Regions from separate parts of the Rouxiella badensis genome, predicted to be linked through region 3. Evidence: predicted binding sites of a transcription regulator. Region 3 holds the regulator's gene; each other region holds the start of a gene.
What was found. Region 3 encodes Fur, which represses iron uptake genes when iron is present. Its sites were predicted from a motif close to ATAATAATGAGAACNACTATCAA; they were not measured.
Positions count from the first base shown of each region.

Region 1: a site for Fur is predicted at 1,794-1,816, ahead of bfd (bacterioferritin-associated ferredoxin). Genes of this name have one in related genera too.
Region 2: a site for Fur is predicted at 1,568-1,590, ahead of fes (enterochelin esterase). Genes of this name have one in related genera too.

Region 1 covers NZ_CP114062.1:4,385,127-4,388,338, reverse strand. The annotation lists gene rplC (50S ribosomal protein L3) at 1-116, opposite strand, end outside; gene rpsJ (30S ribosomal protein S10) at 150-461, opposite strand; gene bfr (bacterioferritin) at 993-1,484, opposite strand; gene bfd (bacterioferritin-associated ferredoxin) at 1,561-1,755, opposite strand; gene tuf (elongation factor Tu) at 1,913-3,097, opposite strand; gene fusA (elongation factor G) at 3,169-3,212, opposite strand, start outside.
Region 2 covers NZ_CP114062.1:4,426,193-4,429,404, forward strand. The annotation lists gene O1V65_RS20470 (cytochrome b/b6 domain-containing protein) at 1-313, shown strand, start outside; gene O1V65_RS20475 (molybdopterin-dependent oxidoreductase) at 321-1,115, shown strand; gene O1V65_RS20480 (pentapeptide MXKDX repeat protein) at 1,176-1,406, shown strand; gene fes (enterochelin esterase) at 1,637-3,028, shown strand; gene O1V65_RS20490 (MbtH family protein) at 3,015-3,212, shown strand, end outside.
Region 3 covers NZ_CP114062.1:2,884,040-2,887,251, reverse strand. The annotation lists gene glnS (glutamine--tRNA ligase) at 1-1,061, shown strand, start outside; gene fur (ferric iron uptake transcriptional regulator) at 1,212-1,658, opposite strand; gene fldA (flavodoxin FldA) at 1,900-2,427, opposite strand; gene ybfE (LexA regulated protein) at 2,770-3,051, opposite strand.

The sequences.
Region 1 (3,212 bases), 1.5 Mb from region 3:
TCTTTGATCTGAGTAACGCGGTTTGCTTCAATTTCGATAACGGTTACAGGGATAGAAACACCATCTTCTGTGAAGATGCGAGTCATACCCACTTTCTTACCGACTAAACCAATCATTGTTTCAACCTCTCAATCGCTCAATGACCCTGATTAACCCAGGCTGATCTGCACGTCTACACCAGCAGCCAGATCCAGACGCATCAGAGCATCAACGGTTTTCTCGGTTGGCTCAACGATGTCAACCAGACGCTTGTGAGTGCGAATCTCATACTGATCGCGCGCATCTTTATTGACGTGCGGAGAAATCAGAATGGTAAAGCGCTCTTTGCGGGTCGGCAGCGGGATTGGACCACGAACTTGCGCACCAGTGCGCTTCGCGGTCTCAACGATTTCCGCAGTTGATTGATCGATCAAACGATGATCAAACGCTTTCAGGCGGATACGGATTCTTTGGTTCTGCATGAGACCAGAGCTCCAATTATTTTAAACGTAAAATGATTACTCCTCGGTCCCATTTCGATTGATGGGAGAGTGTAATCGTTCTTCACATAACCCCCATATCGGGAGTATTGTTTGCCAGACGGTTATTTTGTCTGACAACTAATTCATATCGAATTAGGCTTACCAAGATTAGGTAAGCCCGCGCATTATACGTAACTCACCAAACATAGCAACCCCTCCTGACAATAAAGTGCGTTTATTTCGTACACCCTGCCCTTCTCGCGAGAGTGACACAGGTTGATAAACGGCATCTATGACCGCAGCTACGGGAGTTTTACAAATGGCGGCGTGAAGTAGCTGAATTGGGTTAGAGTATTTTCCCTTGGGGGCGATATCTGCGCTGACAGTGAGAATAGCGATGCTGGCACTGGGATTTTTCGGCTTGAGGAGGTGCTGTTGAGAAAGGCTAAGGGGAGTTTTATATCAGCCAGCGAGTATGCAGCCTGGCTGATCCCTTATGCATGGTCTGCGTAACGATTAAGTAAAGAGAGACTAGTGGGACGCTTTTGCTGATTCTTCTTTAATCTGGGTCTGAATGTAATTTTGAATACCCACGCGTCCTATCAGGTCAACCTCGGTTTCTATCCAGTCTATGTGGTGCTCTTCATCGGCCAAAATAGTAATCATCAGGTCGCGGCTTACATAGTCATGAATGGAATCGGCATAGGCAATGGCCTCACGTAAATCTTTGGCACCGTCGAGTTCAAGCACCAGATCAGACTTGAGCATCTCCTCAACGTCTTCACCGATATTAAGCTTGCCGAGATCTTGCAGATTGGGAATGCCCTCAAGGAACAGGATACGCTCGATGTAGATATCGGCGTGTTTCATTTCATCGATGGATTCATGGTATTCAATGCCGTTAAGTCGCATTAAACCCCAGTTCTTGAACATTCTGGCGTGAAGAAAATACTGATTGATGGCAACAAGCTCGTTTCCAAGCAACTTGTTGAGGTGCGAAATCATTTTGGTATCGCCTTTCATAGGAATCCCCTCCGCTATAGGTTCTAAGAGTGTAGAACCACTTAGCAAAGAGTGAAAGAAATACCCCTACTAATTATCAGGCGACCTCGATGATGTAAGTGGCGTTATCTTGCTCCTCTACCAAGATCTCCCTGGCTTGTCTGATGCATTTACCACAGTCAGTCCCAATCGGGCAAAGTTGGCGAAGCTCTTTCATCGTTTGTGGCTGATGCTGTTGAACGACTTTGCGGATCACTTTATCAGTGACTGCGTTACACAAACACACGTACATACGGGAACTCAATATTCAATCAATTCACATAACTGTAAATGAGAATCGTTTTTATTTCAATTCTGTTTGTAGAAATTTACATTGTCACTTCTGCTGAAAACGGGCAAAAAAAAGGGTGCCTAAGCACCCTCTTTTATATTCCTAAATTTATCAGCGATTAAGCGATAACTTTAGCAACAACACCAGCGCCTACAGTACGGCCGCCTTCACGGATTGCGAAACGCAGACCGTCGTCCATCGCGATTGGGTGGATCAGGGTAACAACCATGTTCACGTTGTCACCAGGCATTACCATCTCAACGCCTTCTGGCAGTTCGATGGTACCGGTCACGTCAGTTGTACGGAAGTAGAACTGTGGACGGTAGCCTTTGAAGAACGGAGTATGACGACCGCCTTCATCTTTGCTCAGGATATAAACTTCTGAGTCAAATTTGGTGTGTGGTTTGATTGAACCTGGTTTAGCCAGAACCTGACCACGTTCGATGTCTTCACGCTTGATACCACGCAGCAGAACACCAACGTTCTCGCCTGCACGACCTTCGTCCAGCAGTTTACGGAACATTTCAACGCCAGTACAAGTAGACTTAACAGTGTCCTTGATACCCACGATTTCAACTTCTTCACCAACTTTAACGATACCGCGCTCAACACGACCGGTAACAACGGTACCACGACCGGAGATGGAGAATACGTCTTCGATTGGCAGCAGGAACGGCTTGTCGATAGCGCGCTCTGGTTCTGGGATGTAAGAATCCAGGAAACCAGCCAGTTCGATGATTTTAGCTTCCCACTCTGGCTCGCCTTCCAGTGCTTTCAGCGCTGAACCACGAACAACTGGCAGGTCATCACCAGGGAAGTCATAAGCAGACAGAAGTTCACGAACTTCCATTTCTACCAGTTCCAGCAGCTCTTCATCATCAACCATGTCACATTTGTTCATGAATACGATGATGAAAGGAACGCCAACCTGACGACCCAGCAGGATGTGCTCACGAGTCTGTGGCATAGGGCCATCAGTCGCAGCAACAACCAGGATAGCGCCGTCCATCTGAGCAGCACCGGTGATCATGTTTTTAACGTAGTCGGCGTGCCCTGGGCAGTCAACGTGCGCGTAGTGACGTGATGGGGTGTCATACTCAACGTGGGAAGTGTTGATGGTGATACCACGTGCTTTTTCTTCTGGTGCGTTATCGATCTGGTCGAATGCACGAGCAGAACCGCCGTAGGTTTTAGCCAGAACGGTGGTGATAGCAGCAGTCAGGGTAGTTTTACCGTGGTCAACGTGGCCGATAGTACCAACGTTGACGTGCGGTTTGGAACGTTCAAATTTTTCTTTAGACACGGATATATTCCTTACTATTGTGCTCTCCCCTCAAGGAGAGAGCACGGGATCATTGTGTTAAAAACCTAGGCTTATTTACCACGGGCTTCGATTACGGCCTGTGCAACGTTGCTTG
Region 2 (3,212 bases), 1.5 Mb from region 3:
GCGCGCACTGTGGGACGATCTTCTTGCCGCCGTGAAAGGCAAGCTGGCGCACAACGATTTACGTCATTACAACACGGTGCAGCGCGTTGCTTATCTGTTCGTCATGGCAGATGGCGTCCTGTTGGTGGTCTCCGGGCTGGTGGTGTGGAAATCGGTGCAGTTTCCATTATTAAGAACCTTGATGGGCGGGTTTGATGCTGCTCGCTACGTACACTTTTTTGCCATGTCAGCGATGGTCGGTTTTGTCGCCGTCCATTTAATTATGGTGATGTTGGTACCCAGAACATTACTGGCAATGCTGCGCGGACGCTGAGGCCATCATGAGAAAAAAAGACAGCAAAATCATTATTCCGAATGCCGATACGCAGGACGTGATCCATGAGGCTCAGCGCTTGATTGCTCGTAAGCTCGGGTCAACCTCCCGCCGCCATTTTTTGCGACAGGGCCTGACGCTTGGCGGGATGGTGATGCTCACGGGCTGTGATATCAGCGATAACAGCAGTGTGGAAAAGGCCTTGGTTGCAATTTCCGGCTTTAACGACAGAGTACAGGCGTGGCTCTTTGGCGCGGATCGTCTGGCACCGGAATATGCCGAATCGATGATAACTCGCCCCTTTCCTTTTAACGCCTTTTACGGCGAAGAGGAGGCTCCAGAGGTGGATGCCCAGACTTACCGTCTGCAGATAGCGGGCAATGTATTGGACAAATCCAGTTGGTCGCTGACTCAACTTTATCAGATGGCTCAGGTCAGCCAGATAACCCGTCATATCTGTGTAGAAGGCTGGAGCGCAGTCGGTAAGTGGGGAGGGGTTCCATTTTCAACTTTCTTGAAGCTGGTCGGTGCGGATCTCAATGCTAAATACGTGAGCTTCAAATGCGCTGATGACTATTACACCAGCATTGATATGGCGACTGCGCTGCATCCCCAAACGTTGCTGGCATTGACTTATGACGGTCAGATTTTGCCGCGTCAGTATGGCTTCCCTATGAAATTAAGAATGCCGACCAAGCTTGGCTACAAGAATCCAAAACATATCAAGGTGATTGAGGTGACTAACGCCTATCCCGGCGGATATTGGGAGGATCAGGGGTACAACTGGTTTGGCGGTAGCTAAAGACGAATTCTGAATGACCCTGCACACTCCGTGCATTTTCTTACCTTAGAAGGAAATACTATGAAAAAGTTAATCGCTGTTTTGATCTCTTCAACATTGATGTTGGGCATGATGGGCGCACACGCTGAGGATGCGATGAAAAAGCCAGTGGTCAAGAAAGACAGTATGGGGATGTCTAAAGACGCGATGTCTAAGGATTCTATGTCCAAAGATTCTATGTCCAAAGATTCGATGTCTAAAGGCAAGATGAAGAAAGATGAAATGAAGAAAAAATCTGCGATGAGCCAATAGGTTCGCCTCGACTGACTCCGTGTGTTTGGTACGCGGAGTCAGAATTAAGCCTAACAATATCCCCTCAAAAACTAACACTGCCAGCAAGTTACCCGCGTTAGCGTCAATCCTGCACAAAACATCACGCCGTTATTTTCATGGTTGGTTACACGCTATTGCAAATGAAAATAATTATCAATACTATTCTCTGTACCGTTTAATGTTTTTGAATCATAACAAGAGTAATTGTTTTGAAACCAGATTGTTTAGACAGGCTGTCGACATCAGCGAGCGAAACGCTGTTAAACAGCAAGCATGCAGGGAGCAGCGGTTGGTGGCTGGAAGTCGCTCGACGGGGTACGCCCTGGATAGAGCCCTCCGGTGAGGGGCGATGCAAAGTCACCTTCTTCTGGCGCGATCCGCAGGGGAGTGAATTTACCTCCGCCTACAAACGGGTCTGGATCAACATTAACTGTCTTACCGATCACCATCAGTCATCGCCGCCTCAAAGCCTACAGCGCCTGAGTGGAACCGACGTCTGGCACTGGCAAATCGAACTGAAATCCGACTGGCGCGGCAGCTACAGCTTTATCCCGAGCGTCGAGGACCGCGGTGTTCCCGATGATGCAGAAGATGCGTTCGGCCGTATGTTTGCGGTGCGCAGCTGGTGGAGAAGCATTTTTGCCAGCGCGAGCCATGATCTACTGAATCCAACTCGCAGCTGGCCCGGTGCGAAGGGCCACGCGCTTTCCGGCGTAAGCCTGCCGGATGCACCTGCCCAGCCTGCCTGGCAAGATTTTGACTGTTACGCCACCTCCAGCGGACTCTGTATGCCCGCACCGCCAGCTAAAATACAGCGTTATCAGTGGAATAGCTCTCGTCTTGGCAATGAGCGCAAGGTGTGGATCTATACCACCGGTGAAAGTGAGAACCCCGCATCGCGCCCGTTGGCTATCCTGCTCGACGGCCAATTCTGGTCGCAGAAAATGCCGATTTGGGAACCGCTGATGCAGCAAACGGCGCAGGGAAAATTGCCCGAAGCGGTGTACGTGCTGATTGAGGCGATCGACACCCAGCACCGCAGCGAAGAGCTCACCTGCAACCCTGATTTCTGGTTAGCCGTGCAGGAAGAGCTGCTGCCGGAGGTCGCGAGCCTGGCGCCTCATACGCGCAGCCCGTCCAAAACCGTAGTCGCAGGGCAAAGCTTTGGCGGGCTGTCGTCGCTGTACGCCGCGCTTCACTGGCCGCAACGCTTTGGCTGCGTGCTGGCACAGTCCGGCTCATTTTGGTGGCCGCGTCGCGATATGCTGCAGCGCCACACGGTGCCCGAAGACGCCTGCTGGCTGCCAAAACAGGTGCAGCAGGGACTGGGGCAGAACGCCGCACTCAGAATATTTATGGAGGCCGGTAGGCATGAAGGCCTGATTCATCAGGTGAACGACAGCCTGGTCAACATTCTGCAGGACTCCAATCACAGCGTGCATTACCGCATCGTTGAAGGCGGACACGACGCGCTGTGCTGGCGCGGTGGATTGGTTGACGGCCTGCAGGCGCTTTGGGCCGAGAAATTCATCGCTCGTCAGCCCTCTCTCTCTTTTTCATTAAATTCAATCAAGTCAGGAGCTCAGCATGGAAAAGCTTAACCCCTTCGATGACGAAAATCAGCGCAGTCTGATCCTGGAAAACGAGGAGAAGCAGTTCAGCCTGTGGCCGGATTTCAGCGAAATTCCTGCGGGCTGGCAGCCGATTTTTGGGCCGGCATTGCGCGCTGATTGTATCAGCTGGCTGGAAAGCCATTGGCAGGATATGCGTCCCGCCTCGCAGCGC
Region 3 (3,212 bases):
ACAAGTGGTGCATCTACCCAATGTACGATTTCACCCACTGCATTTCCGATGCGCTGGAAGGGATCACCCACTCACTGTGTACGCTGGAGTTCCAGGACAACCGCCGTCTGTACGACTGGGTATTGGATAACATCACCATTCCTTGCCATCCGCGTCAGTACGAGTTCTCTCGCCTGAACCTCGAATACGCCATCATGTCCAAGCGCAAGCTGAGCCTGCTGGTGACCGAGAAGATTGTTGAAGGCTGGGACGACCCGCGTATGCCAACGGTTTCCGGTCTGCGTCGCCGTGGCTATACCGCCAAGTCTATTCGCGAATTCTGCCGTCGTATCGGCGTGACCAAGCAGGACAACAACGTCGAAATGGCGGCGCTGGAATCCTGTATCCGTGATGACCTCAACGAGAATGCACCGCGTGCAATGGCCGTCATTAACCCGGTTAAAGTGATCATCGAGAACTTTGCCGGCGATGCGGTTCAGTGGGTTCAAATGCCTAATCACCCGAGCAAGCCAGAAATGGGCTCACGTGACGTGCCGTTTACCGCTGAAATTTACATCGATCAGGCTGACTTCCGCGAAGAGGCCAATAAGCAGTACAAGCGTCTGGTGCTGGGAAAAGAAGTCCGCCTGCGCAATGCCTACGTGATTAAAGCAGAACGCATCGAGAAAGACGCCGAAGGCAATATCACGACGATTTTCTGTCGCTATGACGTGGATACCCTGAGTAAAGATCCTGCCGATGGCCGCAAGGTTAAAGGTGTGATCCACTGGGTTTCTGCTTCAGAAGGCAAGCCTGCTGAGTTCCGCCTGTATGACCGTCTGTTCAGCGTAGCGAACCCGGGTCAGGCGGAAGACTTCCTGACCACCATCAACCCAGAGTCTCTGGTCATCGCCAACGGTTTTGTTGAGCCGAGCCTGGCGAATGCAGAGGTTGGTGTGAGCCTGCAGTTTGAGCGTGAAGGTTACTTCTGCGCCGACAGCACTTACTCTACCGCCGAGCACCTGGTGTTTAACCGCACCGTGGGGCTGCGCGACAACTGGGAAAGTAAGCCAGTCGCATAATTGATGCGCTGACTTAATTGAAAACGCAGCCATTGGCTGCGTTTTTTTATGCCTGAATCTTAAACCGCAGGCATAAAAAAACCGCTTTTCAGCGGTCATTTTATTTCCAGCTCTGCTCTTATCCCTGAGAGACAGAACTTGGGCAAGGTATTAGCCTTTACCGTGCAGCGTTTCGTCTTCAATACAGTTGCCTGCTTCGCAGTGGCCGTAAAGATAGAGGCTGTGGTTGGTTAATTTGATGCCGTGGGTTTTTGCAATTTCACGCTGACGCGCTTCGATGTATTCGTCGCGGAATTCGATCACACGACCGCAGTCGAGGCAGATCAAGTGGTCATGGTGATGCTGCTGAGTCAGTTCAAATACAGACTTGCCGCCTTCAAAGTTGTGGCGGGTAACAATGCCGGCGTCGTCAAACTGGTTCAGGACACGGTAAACCGTGGCAAGACCAATTTCTTCGCCCATATCAATCAGTTCTTTGTACAAATCTTCCGCACTGACGTGATGACCTGCCGGGGCTTGCAACACTTCCAGGATTTTCAAGCGTGGAAGCGTGACCTTTAAGCCGGCTTTCTTCAGTGCGGTGTTGTTGTCAGTCATGCGGATTTAGTCCTGTCACTATGCTAATCACGTTAATGAAAACGGTGGGCTGTTCACAAAAATCGTTCCTGCCTGAATGTTGTTTCTCAAAAAGGCAGGAATAATAAAACCAGATACAGTAAGTGTACCTTGATACAGCTGAAAGTTACAATTTTGTGCGAGTTAAATTGTTAATTTCAGTGATAGTTTGGCCCTTTCAGGTTTAACCCTAATGATTCAGGGCCTTAGCCTTTGTGTGGGATTAACCGATAATCTCAGCGAGGCTCAACTCTTCACTAATTTGTTTAACCCAGGCGTCAACACGTTCGTTGGTCAGCTCTGGTTGACGGTCTTCGTCGATAGCCAAACCGATGAAATGCTTGTCGTCCGCCATGCCTTTAGACGCTTCGTAGTGGTAACCTTCGGTAGACCAATGTCCGACAATCACGGCGCCGCGTGGTTCAATAATATCGCGTACGGTGCCCATTGCGTCACAGAAGTACTCTGCGTAGTCTTCCTGGTCGCCGCAGCCGAACAGCGCAACCAGCTTGCCTTCAAAATCTATCTCTTCCAGCGTTGGGAAAAAATCGTCCCAGTCACACTGTGCTTCACCGTAATACCAGGTCGGGATACCGATCAGCAGAATATCGTATTTTTCCAGATCTTCTTTGCTGCTTTTGGCGATGTCCTGAACGTCAGCAACATCTTTACCCAACTGCTTCTGGATCATTTTTGCGATGTTTTCGGTGTTTCCGGTGTCGGAACCAAAGAAGATACCTACTACTGCCATAAGCTTATCTAACCTCTTGTTCTTTAATAGACTCAGAGAGTCTGCTTTTTCGTCCGCGGCGTGCGAGTCAATTTATGCAGGATGATAACAAACTCGGCGGAGAGAGAACATATTCTCATCCGCATCAGGCTGCGTGAATACCCCGTTGAAGCACGGATTTAGTGACGCCAATGTTAATGCGGACCTGTTTAGGATGCATACCCGTATTTTTGATGTGAATAGTTTATCGGGCAATTCAGGCAAGCGTTATCGCCTTTGTGTGCTCTGTTGCGGAAGTTTACAAGATGAAACGCTAACGGCGGGTAACCGAAAGAGTTACCCGCCCGCATCAGAATACGATGACTAGCTATCCTGACCGTTCAGATGTGACAGCAGCATCTGTTCAATCAGCTCGCTACGACTGATATTTTGTTGTTCCGCCAACTTGTTTAGCGCATCCACAGCTTCAGCATTGATCTTCAGCTCTACGCGACGTAAACCGTTGTTTTTGTCACGGCGAAGCTGATTACGCTTGTTAATCCTGAGCTGTTCATCGCGAGAAAGCGGATTTGTTTTTGGACGTCCCGGACGGCGATCGTCTGCGAACAGATCAAGCGTCGTGCGATCCAGTTGTTCTTTTGCCATAGGTAGCGGTACAACTAGGGAAGTTACATCGAAAAGCGACCTAAGCCCTTTTCAGATGAGATGGTTACACATTTCGGGTTAATAAACCCTAACCCAATTTACCTCAGGCGCGAGAAAAAACTGACCTGGCGCAGGGGCAAAATTACAGCGCGCAATCATAC